Duganella dendranthematis: one gene and its partner. The protein of the gene in region 2 interacts with the protein of the main gene of each other region in a pairwise test. Links are inferred from orthologs where the notes say so. Each region holds a gene or a part of one and is shown on either strand. Other genes may lie near its edges. The genes, in order: dprA and recA.

What was found.
Region 1: the proteins of recA (region 2) and dprA interact in binary tests that used the Bacillus subtilis proteins (3 or more experiments, as listed by UniProt). The link is inferred for Duganella dendranthematis from one-to-one orthologs.

Annotation. Positions count from the first base shown.
Region 1 is NZ_CP051684.1:3,377,703-3,385,832, forward strand. Bases 3,006-5,959 are described here. They hold dprA (DNA-processing protein DprA), read left to right. Parts: upstream 3,006-3,900; coding sequence 3,901-5,019; downstream 5,020-5,959. Other genes in these bases: HH213_RS15410 (LysM peptidoglycan-binding domain-containing protein), read left to right, coding at 3,006-3,892; HH213_RS15420 (Smg family protein), read left to right, coding at 5,063-5,527; HH213_RS15425 (DNA topoisomerase III), read left to right, coding at 5,715-5,959. Outside these bases: HH213_RS15390 (NAD(P)H-dependent oxidoreductase), read right to left, coding at 5-643; HH213_RS15395 (helix-turn-helix domain-containing protein), read left to right, coding at 762-1,118; fmt (methionyl-tRNA formyltransferase), read right to left, coding at 1,119-2,069; def (peptide deformylase), read right to left, coding at 2,073-2,615; more of HH213_RS15410, read left to right, coding at 2,789-3,005; more of HH213_RS15425, read left to right, coding at 5,960-8,130. UniProt on the Bacillus subtilis protein: Protein that helps load RecA onto ssDNA during transformation. Binds cooperatively to circular ssDNA, is able to bridge different segments of DNA. Favors the loading of RecA onto SsbA- or SsbB-coated ssDNA and formation of RecA-DNA filaments.
Region 2 is NZ_CP051684.1:1,684,897-1,692,834, forward strand. Bases 1,630-4,391 are described here. They hold recA (recombinase RecA), read right to left. Parts: upstream 3,676-4,391; coding sequence 2,584-3,675; downstream 1,630-2,583. Other genes in these bases: recX (recombination regulator RecX), read right to left, coding at 2,050-2,502; HH213_RS07835 (response regulator), read left to right, coding at 3,822-4,391. Also shown: sucD (succinate--CoA ligase subunit alpha), read right to left, coding at 1-437; sucC (ADP-forming succinate--CoA ligase subunit beta), read right to left, coding at 451-1,617; more of HH213_RS07835, read left to right, coding at 4,392-4,550; HH213_RS07840 (sensor histidine kinase), read left to right, coding at 4,547-6,067; HH213_RS07845 (DUF4212 domain-containing protein), read left to right, coding at 6,060-6,347; HH213_RS07850 (sodium:solute symporter family protein), read left to right, coding at 6,389-7,938. UniProt on the Bacillus subtilis protein: Multifunctional protein involved in homologous recombination, DNA repair and competence.

The DNA of each region.
Region 1 (8,130 bases), 1.7 Mb from region 2 along the record:
ACGATTAGTTCAGTTCGGTGACGAACTTGTCGCGCGGACGGCGCACTTTTTTCAGGTTGACCAGCCAGTCGCTCTCGGCCTTGCGGTAGCCCACCGGCAGGATCACCACGCTGCGCAGGTGACGCTCTTTCAGGCCCAGGATCTGGTCGACGGCGGCCGGATCGAAACCTTCCATCGGCGTGCTGTCGACGCCTTGTTCGGCGGCGGCCACCAGCGCGATGCCCAGGCCGATGTAAGCCTGGCGCGCGGCGGCGTCAAAGTTGGCTTGCTCGGTGCGTGCGGCAATAATGCCGTGCAGCTGCTTGCGATAGGCTTCCCAGCCTTCGTTGACGAAACCGCGCACCTCGTTGGTGTAGTCGAAGGCGGCGTCGATGCGCTCCGGGGTGATATTGTCCCAGGCCGCGAACACCAGCAGGTGCGAAGCGTCGGTCACTTGCGCCTGGCCCCACGCCACTTCGCGGATCTTGGCGCGCAGGTCCGGGTTTTTCACCACGAACACTTCAAACGGCTGCAGGCCGCTGGAGGTCGGCGCCAGGCGGATCGCTTCCAGGATGTGATTCAGCTTCTCGTCGTCCAGCTTTTGGGCAGCGTCGTAGCTCTTGGTGGCGTAGCGCCAGTTCAGGTGGTTGATTACGTCGGTCATATCGATACTCCTGGAGGTTATATGGCCTGCCTAAGCAGGCTGAGGCGGACCACCTTATAATAAGTTTCAAGTCAACTTGAGGGTCAAGCGAAAAATGAAAATCGGTGAACTTTCCCGAATGTCAGGCATGGCTGCCTCGGCGATACGGTTTTACGAAGAGCAGGGATTGCTGGCGCCGATCTCGCGCACGGCGTCCGGCTACCGTCAATATGCCAGCAATGCACCAGATCGCCTGAAGCTGATCCAGGGCGCGAAGAAGCTGGGCTTTTCGCTGGATGTGATTCGCGACATGCTGGATGAAAACGGCAAATGCTCGATCGAAAAGACCATGCAGCAATCGGCCATTCTGTTGCGGGAGATCGAGGAACAGCAGGCGGCGCTGGAACGGCGGCGGCAATCGCTGCTGATCCTGCGCGCCAATCTGGACAACTACCAGAGCGACAATCCGTGCCCTGGCAATCAGACGGTGAACTGACTAGCTGAAACTCAGGCCTTCCAATGGGAAGCCCTTGATGAACTCGGCGGCAGGCAAGCGCTTGCCGCCCGGTTTTTGCAGCGAGGTCAGGCGCAATGCACCCTGGCCGCAGGCGACCACGATGCCATGCTGCGCATCGGCCGACAGCACCTGGCCGGCGGCGCCGCTGCCTTCCACCACTTCCGCACCCCACAGCTTGACCACCACGCCGTTGACCGTGCCATGCGCACCCGGGAAGGGATTGAAGGCGCGGATCTTGCGGCCGATCTCGACGGCGGATTGCGCGAAGTCCAGCGCCGCTTCTTCCTTGCTGATCTTGCTGGCGTAGTTGACGCCTTGTTCCGGCTGCACCACCGCTTCCAGCTGCTGGTGCTGGTATTTGTTGAGCGCCTCGACAATCATCTTGCCGCCCAGCGCCGCCAGCTTGTCGTGCAGGCTGCCGGTGGTGTCGCTGTCTTCGATGGCCACTTTTTCAATCAGCAGCATCGGGCCGGTATCCAGGCCTTCCTCCATCTCCATGATGGTGATGCCGGTCTCCGTATCGCCCGCTTCGATGGCGCGATGGATGGGCGCGGCGCCACGCCAGCGCGGCAGCAGCGAGCCGTGGATATTGAGGCAGGGCTTGATGTCCAGCGTGCTGCGCGGCAGGATCAGGCCGTAGGCGGCCACCACCATCACGTCATACGGCGTCGATAGCAGGCGCTGGTGCGCGGCCAGGGCTTCCTCGGCGCGCTGCGGGTCCTTGCTGTCCATGCGCAGCGACAGCGGCTGCAGCACTTCAATGCCGTGCGTGACCGCGTATTGCTTGACGGCCGAGGGCTGCAATTGCATGCCGCGGCCGGCAGGGCGGTCCGGCTGAGTCAGCACCAGCGGGATTTCAAAGCCCGCCTCGTGCAGCGCTTGCAGGGCCGTGGCGGCAAATTCGGGCGTACCCGCGAAGATGACTTTCATGGCTTAGTAGCGACGGCCCTGGGCGCGCAGCTGGGCTTCACGCTGCATGCCGCGTTCTTCCTTCTGCAGCTTGGCCTTGATGCGGTTGCGCTTCAGCGGCGACAGGTATTCGACGAACACCTTACCCAGCAGGTGGTCCATCTCGTGCTGAATGCAGACGGCCAGCAGGCCATCGGCGTCGACTTCAAACGGCTGGCCCTTGACGTCGAAGGCGCGCACCTTGACCTTGGTCGGCCGCTCAACGCCGTCGTACACGCCCGGCACCGACAGGCAGCCTTCTTCGTAGACTTCCTTGTCATCGCTGGCCCACAGGATTTCCGGATTGATGAAGGCGGTCAGCGCGTTCTTTTCTTCGCTGATGTCGATCACCACGACTTGCTCGTGAACGTCGACCTGCGACGCGGCCAGGCCGATGCCGGGCGCGTCGTACATGGTTTCGGCCATGTCGGCGACCAGCTTGGCCAGACGCTCGTCAAAAACGGTAACCGGCACTGCAACTTTGTGCAGGCGTGGATCGGGGTAACGCAGAATATTTAAAATAGCCATGATAACGAAGTGAAAACTATGTGATTTCCCTGCTAATGCAGCAAGCGCGCGACGCATGATGGGAGCGCGGTTTCGCTTGCTAGTTCAGGGTTTTATGGGCAGAATTTGATTCAATTTAGCAAGCTTTACTGCTTTGCTGCCGTGCACCCGTGGCGCACTTACTGGATCTATTAATGAAAAATTTTAGCACAGTCGGTAGCCGCCTTGTGGTTGCGGTGCTGGTTTTTGCCGCCGCCACCGCTTCGGCGGCGCCGCTGACCTGCGAATTCCGCGCCGACGCCCCCGACCAGCACGTGGTGGTCAAGGGGGACACCCTGTGGGATATTGCCGGTACGTTCCTGCAAAAACCCTGGTGCTGGCCCACCGTCTGGGACATGAACCGCGACGACATCGCCAATCCACACTGGATTTATCCGGGCCAGATCATCTGGTTCGACCGCGCCGCCGGCCGCTTGCGGCTGGGGCAGCCGATTGCCGCCAACAGCGGCGTCAACGACCCTGCCGCCGAGCGCCTGCGTCCGCGCGTGCGCACCGACGGCCTGGGCGTGGATGCCGTGCCGTCGATTCCGCCGGGCGTGATCGAACCGTTCCTGACCCAGCCGCTGATTATCGAAGATGACGAATTGAAAGGCGCGCCGCGCATCGTCGCCACGCAGGAGGGGCATGTGTTCTTGGGCAAGGACGACAAAGCCTATGTGCGCGGCGAGCTGGGCGGCAATAGCGCGTTCCAGGTATTCCGTCCGGGCGCGCCGCTGAAAGATCCTGTCAGCAAGCAGATCATCGGCTACGAAGCCTTTTATTTAGGCACGGTCAAATTGCAGACCGAGGCCAAGCCGGGCGCCGGCAGCGACGTGCACACCTTCACGGTCACCACCGCCACCCAGGAAATTGGCAAGGGCGACCAGCTGCGCGCCGTGCCGCCGATGCCGGTGCGGAATTATGTACCGCACCCACCGGCCCAGCCGGTCGAGTCGCGCGTGGTGTCGGTGTACGGCGGCGTCACCCACGCCGGTCAGAATCAGATTGTCAGCATTAATCGCGGAAAGCTTGACGGACTCGATGTCGGCGCCGTGCTGCAGCTGTACCATGCGGGAGCAACTGTCAGCGATTCCACGGCCAAGAAGGGCTGGTTCGGGCGCGAGCAGCAGGTCAAGCTGCCGGATGAGGAAGTGGGCAGCTTGTTTATCTTCCGCACGTTCAAGCATATTTCCTATGGCTTGATCATGCAGGTGACGGCGCCAGTGCAGATCGGCGATGTCGCCAAGTCGCCGGAGTAAGCTGCGCCGTGCAAGCCACGGATTCCCTTGCCGAAATGACGCCGCCAGCGCTGGCCGACTGGCTGCGTCTGCAACAGACCGACGGCGTCGGCCTGCTGACCGCGCACAGCCTGCTGGAATACTTCGAGACGCCGGCCGCCATCTTTGCCGCCAGCCGGGCCAAACTGCTGGAAATCGTCAAGCCGCACCAGGCCGGCGCCTTGCTGGCGCCGCCGCCGGCCGGTCTCGGCGCCCAGCTGGACGCCATGCTGGCTTGGCAGGCGCAGCCGGGCAACTATCTGCTGCCGCTCGACCATCCCGCCTATCCTGAATATTTGCGCAACATCGTCGGCGCGCCGTTGCTGCTGTTCGTCAAGGGTCGCGTTGAGCTGTTGCCGCAGCGCTCGGTGGCGGTGGTGGGTTCGCGCAACGCCAGCCGCCAGGGGCTGCTGAACGCCGAGCACATGGCGCAGGCGCTGTCCGAGGCTGGCCTGACCATCGTCTCCGGCCTGGCGCTGGGCATCGACGCGGCGGCCCACGTCGGCGGCTTGAACGGCCCCGGCAGCACCATCGCCGTGCTCGGCACCGGCGCCGACCGTATCTATCCGGCCCGCAACGGCGCGCTGGCGCGGCGCATCGCCGAGGAGGGCTGTATCGTCAGCGAATATGCGCTCGGCACGCCGCCGTCGCGCGACAGCTTCCCGCGCCGCAACCGCATCATCAGTGGGCTGGCGCGCGGGGTGCTGGTGGTGGAGGCGGCCGCCAAGTCCGGCTCGCTGATCACCGCCGAACTGGCGGTCGGGCAGGGCCGCGATGTGTATGCGGTGCCCGGTTCGATTCATGCGACACTGTCCAAAGGCTGCCACCAACTGATACGCGAAGGCGCCAAGCTGGTGGAAACCGCCGCCGATGTGTTGCAGGCGATGCAGATGCTGGCCGACGGCGAGGCCGGCGCCCGGCCCGCGCTGGACGACAGTTTCGTCGACCGGGTGTTGCTGGCGATGGGCGACGATCCGGTCCAGGCCGACGTGCTGGCGCTGCATCTGGGCCAGCCGGCCGGCGAATTGCAGGGGCAGTTGCTGGCGCTGGAGTTGGCCGGACTGCTGGAACGCTTGCCGGGCGGCATGTTTCAAAGGCTACGTGGCTGAACAGCACTTGTCTCCGATTCGTGTTAACTGATAGAGTAGAGCCATGTTCGACGTCCTTGTCTATCTCTACGAAACTTATTACCGGCCCGATGCGTGCCCGGAGCCGGCCGCATTGGCGAAGAAGCTGTCAGCCGTCGGTTTCGATGATGTCGAGATTTCCGAGGCGCTGGTGTGGCTGACCGACCTCAACGCCATCGCCGGCGTCGAGCAGGCGCTGACGGCGGCCTCCACCGGCACCCGCTTCTACGTCGAGGAAGAGCAGGACGCGCTGGGCGGCGCCGCCATCGGTTTCATCCAGTTCCTCGAATCGGCCAAGGTGTTGTCGCCGCTGCAACGTGAAATCGTCATCGAGCGCGCGCTGGCGCTGGAAGAAATGCCGGTCTCGCTGGGCAAACTCAAGGTCATCGTGCTGATGTTGCTCTGGAGCCAAGGCAAGGAGCCGGACGCGCTGATGTTCGACGACCTGTTCGGTTCCGACGAAGACCAGGCCCCGCGCCTGCTGCATTAATTCCCCTCAAATAAATACTTTCGTGCAACAATTGGCTGCGCCGGCGCGGCATGCTTGCGGTTCTTGCGGCAATCCGCTTATTATTTGCGCTTTGATAAGACTGTGACGCAAACGTGCAGATTGCTGCGCGATCCATGTATGATGCGCATCTGTCCTCCCCTCAAGTGTTACAAACGAGATACTAAATATGAGCAAAACCCTCATCATCGCCGAGAAACCGTCTGTCGCGAATGACATCGCGAAGACGCTGGGCGGCTTCACCAAGCACGATGAGTACTTTGAATCCGACGAGTACGTGTTGTCCTCCGCCGTTGGTCACCTGCTGGAAATTGCCGTCCCGGAAGAACACGACGTCAAGCGCGGCAAGTGGAGCTTCGCCCATCTGCCGATGATTCCGCCGTATTTCGCGCTGAACCCGATCGCCAAGACCGAAGCGCGCCTCAAGGTGCTGAACAAGCTGATCAAGCGTAAAGACGTCACCACCCTGATCAACGCATGTGACGCGGGGCGCGAAGGTGAACTGATCTTCCGCCTGATCGCGCAGAACGCCAAGGCCAAGCAGCCGGTCAAGCGGCTGTGGCTGCAATCGATGACGCCGGGCGCGATCCGCGACGGCTTCACCCATCTGCGCAGCGACGAAGACATGCTGCCGCTGGCCGACGCCGCCCGCTGCCGTTCCGAGGCGGACTGGCTGATCGGCATCAACGGCACCCGCGCCATGACCGCGTTCAACTCGAAAGAGGGCGGCTTTTACCTGACCACCGTCGGCCGCGTGCAGACGCCGACCCTGTCGATCGTGGTCGAGCGCGAAGAAAAGATCAAGAAATTCGTCTCGCGCGACTTCTGGGAAGTGCGCGCCGAGTTCGTGTGCGCCGCCGGCGTCTACGAAGGCCGCTGGCTGGACACCAAGTTCAAGAAGGACGAGAACGATCCGGAGAAACGCGCCGAGCGCCTGTGGAGCAAGGCTGCGGCCGACTCCATCGCGGTCGCCGTGCGCGGCAAGCAGGGCAACGTCACCGAAGAATCCAAGCCGACCACCTCGATGGCGCCGGGCCTGTTCGACCTGACCAGCCTGCAACGTGAGGCCAACTCGCGTTTCGGCTTCTCGGCCAAGAACACGCTGGGCCTGGCCCAGGCGCTGTACGAAAAGCACAAGGTGCTGACCTACCCGCGTACCGATTCGCGCCACCTGCCGGAAGATTATCTGGACACCGTCAAGCAGACGCTGGACTCGGTCAAAGAGAATAATAATTACCACCAGTTCGCCAAGCAGATCCTGGACAAGGGCTGGGTCAAGCCGAACAAGCGCATCTTCGACAACACCAAGATTTCGGATCACTTTGCGATCATCCCGACCACCATCGCGCCGAAGAATTTGTCCGAACCGGAACAGAAGCTGTACGACCTGGTGACGCGCCGCTTCATGGCGGTGTTCTTCCCGGCGGCCGAATTCCAGGTCACCACCCGCTATACCGAAGTGTCGGGCCACACCTTCAAGACTGAAGGCAAGGTCATGACCAATCCGGGCTGGTTGGCGATTTACGGCAAGGAAGCCGACGACGGCGACAAGGACGCTCCCAACAACAAGACGCTGGTGGCGGTGGCCAAGGGCGAGAAGGTGTTGACCGACAAGGTCGACGCCAACGGCCTGGTGACCAAGCCGCCAGCGCGCTACACCGAGGCGACGCTGCTGTCGGCCATGGAAGGCGCCGGCAAGCTGGTGGAAGACGACGAACTGCGCGATGCGATGGCCGGCAAGGGCCTAGGCACGCCAGCGACGCGCGCCGCCACCATTGAAGGTCTGATCTCCGAGAAGTATCTGCTGCGCGAAGGCCGCGAGCTGATGCCAACCGCCAAAGCATTCCAGCTGATGACGCTGCTGCGTGGCCTGGGCGTCAACGAGCTGACCGCGCCGGAGCTGACCGGCGAGTGGGAATACAAGCTGTCGCAGATGGAGAAGGGCAAGATCTCGCGCGAAGAATTCATGCGTGAGATCGCGCAGATGACGCAAGTGATCGTCAAGCGCGCCAAGGAATACAACAACGACACGATTCCGGGCGACTACGCCACGCTGACCGCGCCGTGCCCGAACTGCGCGCACGTGGTCAAGGAAAACTATCGCCGCTTCGCCTGCACCCATTGCGAATTCTCGATGAGCAAAACGCCGGGCGGCCGCCAGTTTGAAATCGCCGAAGTGGAACAGCTGCTGCGCGACCGCACCATCGGCCCGCTGCAAGGTTTCCGCTCGAAGATGGGCCGTCCGTTCGCCGCCATCCTGCGCATCGTCAAGGACGAGGACATCAAGAACTACAAGCTGGAGTTCGACTTCGGCCAGAACGACGATTCGGAAGATTCGGAACCGGTCGACTTCACCGGCCAGACGCCGCTGGGCCCGTGCCCCAAGTGCAACGGCAATGTGTACGAGATGGGCCTGGCCTATGTGTGCGAAGCCACCGTCGCCAAGCCGAAGGCGTGTGATTTCCGCAGCGGCCGCATCATCCTGCAACAGGAAATCCTGCCGGAGCAAATGGCCAAGTTGCTCAACGATGGCAAGACCGACCTGCTGCCGGGCTTTATCTCGCAGCGCACCCGCCGTCCGTTCA
Region 2 (7,938 bases):
TGACCTGGCATGATGCCGATCTTGATTTCGTCAGGGGTGATCAGGCCTGGGCAGTTAGGGCCCAGCAGCAGGGTTTTCGAACCCGCTTTGGCCATACGGTCCTTGATTTCCATCATGTCGCGGACTGGAATGCCTTCGGTGATGCAAATTGCCAGGTCCAGGTTGGCTTCAACAGCTTCCCAGATTGCAGCAGCAGCGCCAGCTGGCGGCACGTAGATGACCGACACGGTCGCGCCGGTTTCCGAGGCGGCTTCTTTCACCGAACCGAAAATTGGAATGCCTTCGAAGTCTTCGCCGGCTTTCTTCGGGTTCACGCCTGCTACGAAGGCGTTTTTGCCGTTCGCGTAGTCGCGGCACATGCGGGTGTGGAACTGGCCGGTTTTACCGGTGATACCCTGGGTGATGACTTTGGTGTCTTTGTTGATCAGAATAGACATATCGGTTCCTTAATTATTTACCAGCAGCTGCGGCAACAACGCTCTTGGCTGCGTCTTCCATCGTGTCAGCAGCGATGATTGGCAGACCGGAGTCAGCCAGCATCTTCTTGCCCAGATCTTCGTTGGTGCCCTTCATGCGGACCACCAGCGGTACTTGCAGCGAAACTGCTTTCGATGCGGTGATGACGCCTTCGGCGATCACGTCGCAACGCATGATGCCGCCGAAGATGTTGACCAGGATGGCTTTCAGGCCTGGGTTTTTCAACATGATCTTGAAGGCTTCGGTGACTTTCTCAGCCGTGGCGCCACCGCCGACGTCCAGGAAGTTGGCCGGCTCGCCGCCGAACAGCTTGATGGTGTCCATGGTGGCCATGGCCAGACCGGCGCCGTTCACCAGGCAGCCGATGTTGCCGTCCAGCGAGATGTAGGCCAGGTCGAATTTCGAAGCTTCCACTTCCGCTGGATCTTCTTCGTCCAGATCGCGGTAAGCGACGATTTCTGGTTGACGGAACAGAGCGTTGGCGTCGAAGTTGAATTTCGCGTCCAGCGCGATGATCTTGCCCGAACCGGTCACGATCAGCGGATTGATTTCGGCCAGCGACGAGTCGGTTTCCCAGTAGGCTTTGTACAGGCCTTGCAGGTTGGTGACGGCATCAGCGATCGAACCTTCCGGCACGCCGATTTTGGCAGCGATGGCGGCAGCGTCCGCGTCGGTCAGGCCGACGGCTGGATCGATGGCGATCGAGTGGATTTTTTCTGGGTGGGACTCGGCAACTTCTTCGATGTCCATGCCGCCTTCCGACGAGGCCATCAGCACAACGCGCTGGGTCACGCGGTCGGTCACCAGCGATACGTACAGTTCTTGTTTGATGTCGGCGCCTTCTTCGATCAGCAGACGACGTACTTTTTGGCCTTCTGGGCCGGTCTGATGGGTGATCAGCTGCATGCCCAGGATCTGGTCAGCGTATTCTTTCACTTGTTCCAGCGACTTGGCAACTTTCACGCCGCCGCCTTTACCACGGCCACCGGCGTGGATTTGAGCTTTCACAACCCAGACTGGGCCGCCCAAGGTTTCAGCAGCTTTGACTGCTTCTTCAACGGACAGGCACGGAATGCCGCGCGGTACCGTCACTCCGTATTTTCGGAGGATTTCTTTGCCTTGATACTCATGGATTTTCATGCTGGCTTCCCTTCTGATGCTGATGTGTATAAATCGGTTGAATGATTAAGCAGATAATGTTGCTACGCGCTACCCGGTGCTGCTTTGTCCACCCAGCGCGGGTAAAACTTCGCCACTGCGCTGGCCAGGCCGTGCAGGGTGAGGAATCTTGTAGTGCAAATCGGTGTGTGATGCAGAGGGGTGCCGCCAATAGTCCGCACACCATTCCGGTTGGGGATAGCGGTTGCGCGCGAGGACCGCAGCGCACGTCGGATAACTGGAGTTAACAGGGACATAAGATCGATACCGCTCTCGCGGCATGTAATTAGTTAGCAGCCTGGCGCATTTTCTCTTACTAAAAATGCACGTTGCCGCAGCTTCTACGGACAACCACCGCACCCGCGGTGCTGCAAAAACCCGCAAAGTTTAGCACACCCCGCACCGGCTGGATACTCAGTCGTCGAGATCGGCGCCTTTGATGACCTTTTGCACGGTGCGTTGCGAGAAGCCTCGCTGCAACAGAAAGCGAATTTGCTTATGTCGATCCTGTGGATCATTTGCCACGATGCCGAACTTGCGCTGCCAGATGTCGCGGGCGCGTTCGATCTCGGTGTCGGCCAGATTGGATTTGAGTTCCTGCAGGGCTTCCCCATTGACGCCGTGGCTTTGCAGCTCGGCGACAATGCGGCTATTGCCGTACCGGGCGGCACGGCGGTGGATCAGCGCTTCGGAAAAGCGCTCTTGCGACAGCCAGTTGTTTTTTTCCAGCAGGTCGAGCAGGGCGTCGACGTCGTCGCCCGCCTCGGCATATTTGGACAGCTTGCGCGCCAGTTCCAGCCGGCTATGCTCGCGCATGGAGAGATAGCGCAGCGCCCGCGCTTTGAGGCTAAGTGGTGGGGTTCGCATGGACGGCGTCGCTCCCGCGCAAGCGGGAGCCGAGACAGCGCTGGCTCAGCATGGGTTCCCGCCTGCGCGGGAACGACATGCTTACGCCGCGTCGGCTTCCGGTTTGGCCGGCTTCAGCTTGACCACGGTGGTGTCGGCGCCGGCCAGTGGCGGCAGTGCGCGCACGCCCAGCGATTCGCGCACCTTGTTTTCGATTTCCCACGCCAGCGCCGGACGCTCTTGCAGGAAGATACGGGCGTTGTCCTTGCCCTGGCCGACGCGTTCGCCGTTGTAGCTGTACCACGAGCCCGACTTCTCGACGATCTTGGCTTCCACGCCCAGATCGAGGATTTCGCCTTCGCGCGAGGTGCCGGCGCCGTACAGGATGTCGAAGTGCGCTTCCTTGAACGGTGGCGCGATCTTGTTCTTGACGACCTTGACCTTGGTTTCGTTACCGATCACCTCATCGCCCGATTTGATCGAGCCGGTGCGGCGGATGTCCAGACGCACGGAGGCGTAGAACTTCAGCGCGTTACCGCCGGTGGTGGTTTCCGGCGAACCGAACATCACACCGATCTTCATGCGGATCTGGTTGATGAAGATCACCAGGGTGTTGGTGCGGTTGATCGAACCGGTCAGCTTGCGCAGCGCTTGCGACATCAGGCGTGCCTGCAGGCCTGGCAGCGAGTCGCCCATATCGCCTTCGATCTCGGCGCGTGGCGTCAGCGCGGCGACCGAGTCGACCACCACCATGTCGACCGAACCGGAACGCACCAGCGCGTCGCAGATTTCCAGCGCTTGTTCGCCGGTGTCCGGCTGCGAAATCAGCAGCTCGTGCAGGTTGACGCCCAGTTTCTGCGCGTAGCCGACGTCCAGCGCATGCTCGGCGTCGATAAAGGCGCAGGTGCCGCCCAGTTTTTGCATCTCGGCGATGGTTTGCAGGGTCAGCGTGGTTTTACCCGACGATTCCGGACCATAGATTTCCACCACGCGGCCGCGCGGCAGGCCACCGACGCCCAGTGCCACGTCCAGGCCCAGCGAGCCGGTCGAGACCACTTGTACTTCTTCGATCGGGGCACTGGCGTCCATGCGCATGACGGAACCCTTGCCGAATTGCTTTTCGATCTGGGCCAGCGCAGCTGCCAGCGCCTTGGCTTTTTCAGATGCAGGTACTACGCCTTTTTTGTCGTCCATAATGTGCTTTCAGCCAGTTGGGTTGTTCAATACAGGTAGCACTGTATAAAAAAACAGTGCTTAATGCAAGCGGGATTTGCGCTAATTCTTTGAGAAAGCACAAAAACTCGCCAAAATAGGGGCTTGTACAGCCGGAGTAGATTCACATGCGTATTTTACTTGCCGAAGACGACAGCGTTCTGGCCGACGGGCTGACCCGCTCCTTGCGCCAGTCCGGCTACGCCATCGATTGCGTCCGCAACGGGCAGGAAGCCGACACCGCCCTGTCGACCCAGGAATTCGATTTGCTGATCCTGGACCTGGGCCTGCCCAAGCTGTCCGGCCTGGAAGTGCTGCGCCGCCTGCGCGCGCGCTCCTCGCTGCTGCCGGTGCTGATCCTGACCGCCGCCGATTCGATCGAGCAGCGCGTCAACGGCCTCGACCTCGGCGCCGACGATTATATGGCCAAACCATTCGCCCTGTCGGAACTGGAGGCAAGGGTGCGCGCGCTGGTGCGGCGCGGCGCCGGCGGCGGCGCCACCGTCATCAGGCACGGCCCGCTGAGCTACGACCAGGTCGGTCGCAGCGCTTATATTAATGAGCAGATGCTGGACCTGTCCGCGCGCGAACTGGGGCTGCTGGAAATCCTGCTGGCCCGCACCGGTCGTCTGGTATCGAAAGAACAACTGGTCGATCACCTGTGCGAATGGGGCGAGGAAGTCAGCAACAACGCCATCGAAGTCTATGTGCACCGGCTGCGCAAGAAGATCGAAGTCGGCGGCGTGCGCATCGCCACCGTGCGCGGCCTCGGCTACTGCCTGGAGAAATTCACCGAAGCCGCGCGCGCCAGCGCCGAGGCCGAGGCCAGGGCCGACACCGGAAACGCCAGCAAGTGAGCGCCGTCCCGGAAACCGCCGAACCGGAGTATCAACCGCCCGCCCCCGATGCGGACGAGGACATACAGCATTCCCTGTTCGGCGAAATCCTGGACTGGATGCTGGCGCCGCTGCTGCTGCTGTGGCCGATGAGCATCGCCATCACCTACCTGGTCGCCAAGTCGATCGCCAACCAGCCCTTCGACCATGCGCTGGAAGACAGCGTGACGGTGCTGGCGCAGCAGGTGCGCTCGGTCGATGGCAAGCTGATCAAGAGCCTCAGTGGATCGGCCCGCGACATCCTGCGCGCCGACGACATCGACAACGTCTACTTCCAGATCCAGGGCCCGCAAGGCGAACACATCGACGGCGACCGCGACATGCCGCAGCCGGTGCTGGACGATGAAGACAAGACCAGCGCCGGCGGCGTGCGCTTCCGCAACGACAGCATGCATGGCACGCCGGTGCGGGTCGCCTTCGCTTACGTGCAGATCGAGCGCAACGATGGCAGCACGCCGCAGCTCGCGCTGGTGCAGGTGGCCGAGACGCTGGAAAAGCGCGCGCAACTGGCCAACGCCATCATCAAGGGCGTGATCCTGCCGCAGTTCATTGTGTTGCCGGTGGTACTGGCCCTGGTCTGGTTTGCGCTGGCGCGCGGATTGTCGCCGCTGGCGCAATTGCAGGAGCGCATCCGCGCGCGCAGTTCGGAAGATCTGAGTCCCATCGCCTCCAACCAGGTGCCGGAGGAAATCTCGCCGCTGGTGCGTTCGCTCAACGAGATGCTGTCGCGGCTGTCGCTGACGATCGATATGCAGAAGCGCTTCATCGCCGACGCCGCCCACCAGATGCGCACGCCGCTGGCCGGCATGCGCATGCAGTCCGAGCTGGCCCTGCGCCAGACCGACAGCGGCGAAATCCACCGCTCGCTGGAACAGCTGGCCAAGAGCTCGGAAGCGGCGACGCGGCTGGTGAATCAATTGCTGGCCCTGGCGCGCGCCGAGAACCATCCGCAGACCGGCAGCGTCATGCAGTCGCTGGACTTGTCCGAGCTGGCGCGCATGGTGGTGCAGGACTGGGTGCAAGCCTCGTTCTCCCATCGCATCGACCTTGGCTTTGAAGCGCCGCCACTGCCGCTGCTGATCACCGGCAATCCGACCATGCTGCGCGAATTGCTGTCTAACCTGATCGACAATGCGCTGCGCTACACGCCGGCCGGCGGCAGCGTCACCGTGCGGGTGCGCAGCGACGAACTGGAGCACGGCTACCTGGAAGTGGAAGACACCGGCCCCGGCATCGCACAAGGCGAACGCGAGCGCGTATTCGAGCGCTTCTACCGCATCTTGGGCAACACCGCCGAGGGCAGCGGCCTGGGGCTGGCGATTGTGCGCGAGATTGCGCAGCAACACGGCGCCGAGGTCGACATCTTCAGCAATCCGCGCGCGACGCAGCCCAAGCTGCCGGGCGCGCTGTTCCGCCTGACTTTCCCGCTGCCGCCGGCGCAGCACGACGACGAAAACGAAGCGCCGTACTATGGATAAACCGCAACCTTCCGCCGCGCCGCCGCTCACGCGCCTGCAACACTGGCACAAAACCCGCCGCATGACCGCCCTGCTGCTGACGCTGTGGATGCTGACCGGCTTCTGCGCCGCCTTCTTCGCCCGCGAACTGGCCGGCCTGAGCGTGTTCGGCTGGCCGCTGTCATTCTATCTGGCGGCGCAGGGGGCGTCGCTGGTCTACCTCGGCATCATCGCCTTCTACGCCTGGCGCATGCGCCGGCTCGACCGCGCCGCGCGCCAGCAACCGGAGCCGTCCGCTTGAAGCCACGCACCTTCTTCCAGCGCCTGCGCAGCTACTACGCCATGTTCACCGCCGGCTTCGGCGGCTTCCTGATCGCGCTGGCCGCGCTGGAACAGGAAGGCATGCCGCGCGTGTGGATCGGCTACCTGTTCATGTTCGCCACCATTGTGCTGTACGCGCTGATCGGCGTCATCAGCCGCACCTCCAACGTGCTCGAATACTACGTGGCCGGCCGCCGCGTGCCGGCCATGTTCAACGGCATGGCCACCGCCGCCGACTGGATCTCGGCCGCCAGCTTCATCAGCTTGGCGGGCGGCCTCTACCTGCACGGCTTCGACGGCCTGGCCTACATCATGGGCTGGACCGGCGGTTATTGCCTGGTGGCGCTGCTGATCGCGCCCTACCTGCGCAAGTTCGCCCAGTACACCATCCCCGACTTCCTGGCCGAGCGCTACGGCGGCGCCGACGATGCCGAGCGTGGCGGCCGCGCGGTGCGCATCCTGGCCGTGATCGCCACCATCATCGTCTCCTTCACCTACGTGGTGGCGCAGATCTACGCGGTAGGCCTGATCGCCTCGCGCTTCACCGGCGTTGATTTTTCGGTCGGCATCTTCCTCGGCCTGGCCAGCATCCTGGTGTGCTCCTTCCTCGGCGGCATGCGCGCCATCACCTGGACCCAGGTGGCGCAGTACATCATCATCCTGGTGGCGTTTCTGATTCCAGCCATCTGGCTGTCGGCCAAACATACCGACAACCCGATTCCGCAAGTGGCCTACGGCAAACTGCTACCCAAGTTGAGCGCGCGCGAACACGTGTTGCAGGAAGATCCGAAAGAAGCCGAAGTGCGCGCCATCTTCCGCCAGCGCGCCGCCGACTACGAGCAGCGCCTCAGTACGCTGCCATCCTCCTGGGAAATCGGCCGCGCCGACGCCCAGCGCAAAGTGGACCACGTCAAAACGCGCAACGCCTCGCTGCTGGACATCCGCAGTGCGGAACGCGAACTGGTGGCCTATCCGAAAAATGCCGACGAGGCCGAACGCGTGTGGAGCGAAGCGCGCGAGCAGAACCTGCAACGCGCCGAACCGATCACGCCGCACGCTACGCCCTACCCCGGCGACCCGGCCACCTCCGACATCAAGCGCAACAACTTTCTGGCGCTGGTGTTCTGCCTGATGCTGGGCACGGCCGCGCTGCCGCACATCCTGATGCGCTCCTACACCACGCCGTCGGTGCACGACACCCGCGTCTCGGTGCTGTGGACGCTGTTCTTCATCCTGCTGATCTACCTGACCATTCCGGCGCTGGCGGTGCTGGTCAAGTACGACATCTACAACGCGCTAGTCGGCACCAACTACGACCATTTGCCCAACTGGGTGTCGTACTGGGCCAATGTGGACAAGCTTAATCCGCTGTTCAGCATCAACGACATCAACCATGACGGCGTGGTGCAGCTGGCCGAAATCACCATCGACGCCGACGTGCTGGTGCTGGCCACGCCGGAAATCGCCGGCCTGCCGTACGTGATCTCCGGGCTGGTGGCGGCCGGCGGCCTGGCGGCGGCGCTGTCCACCGCCGACGGCCTGCTCCTGGCCATCTCCAACGCGCTGTCGCA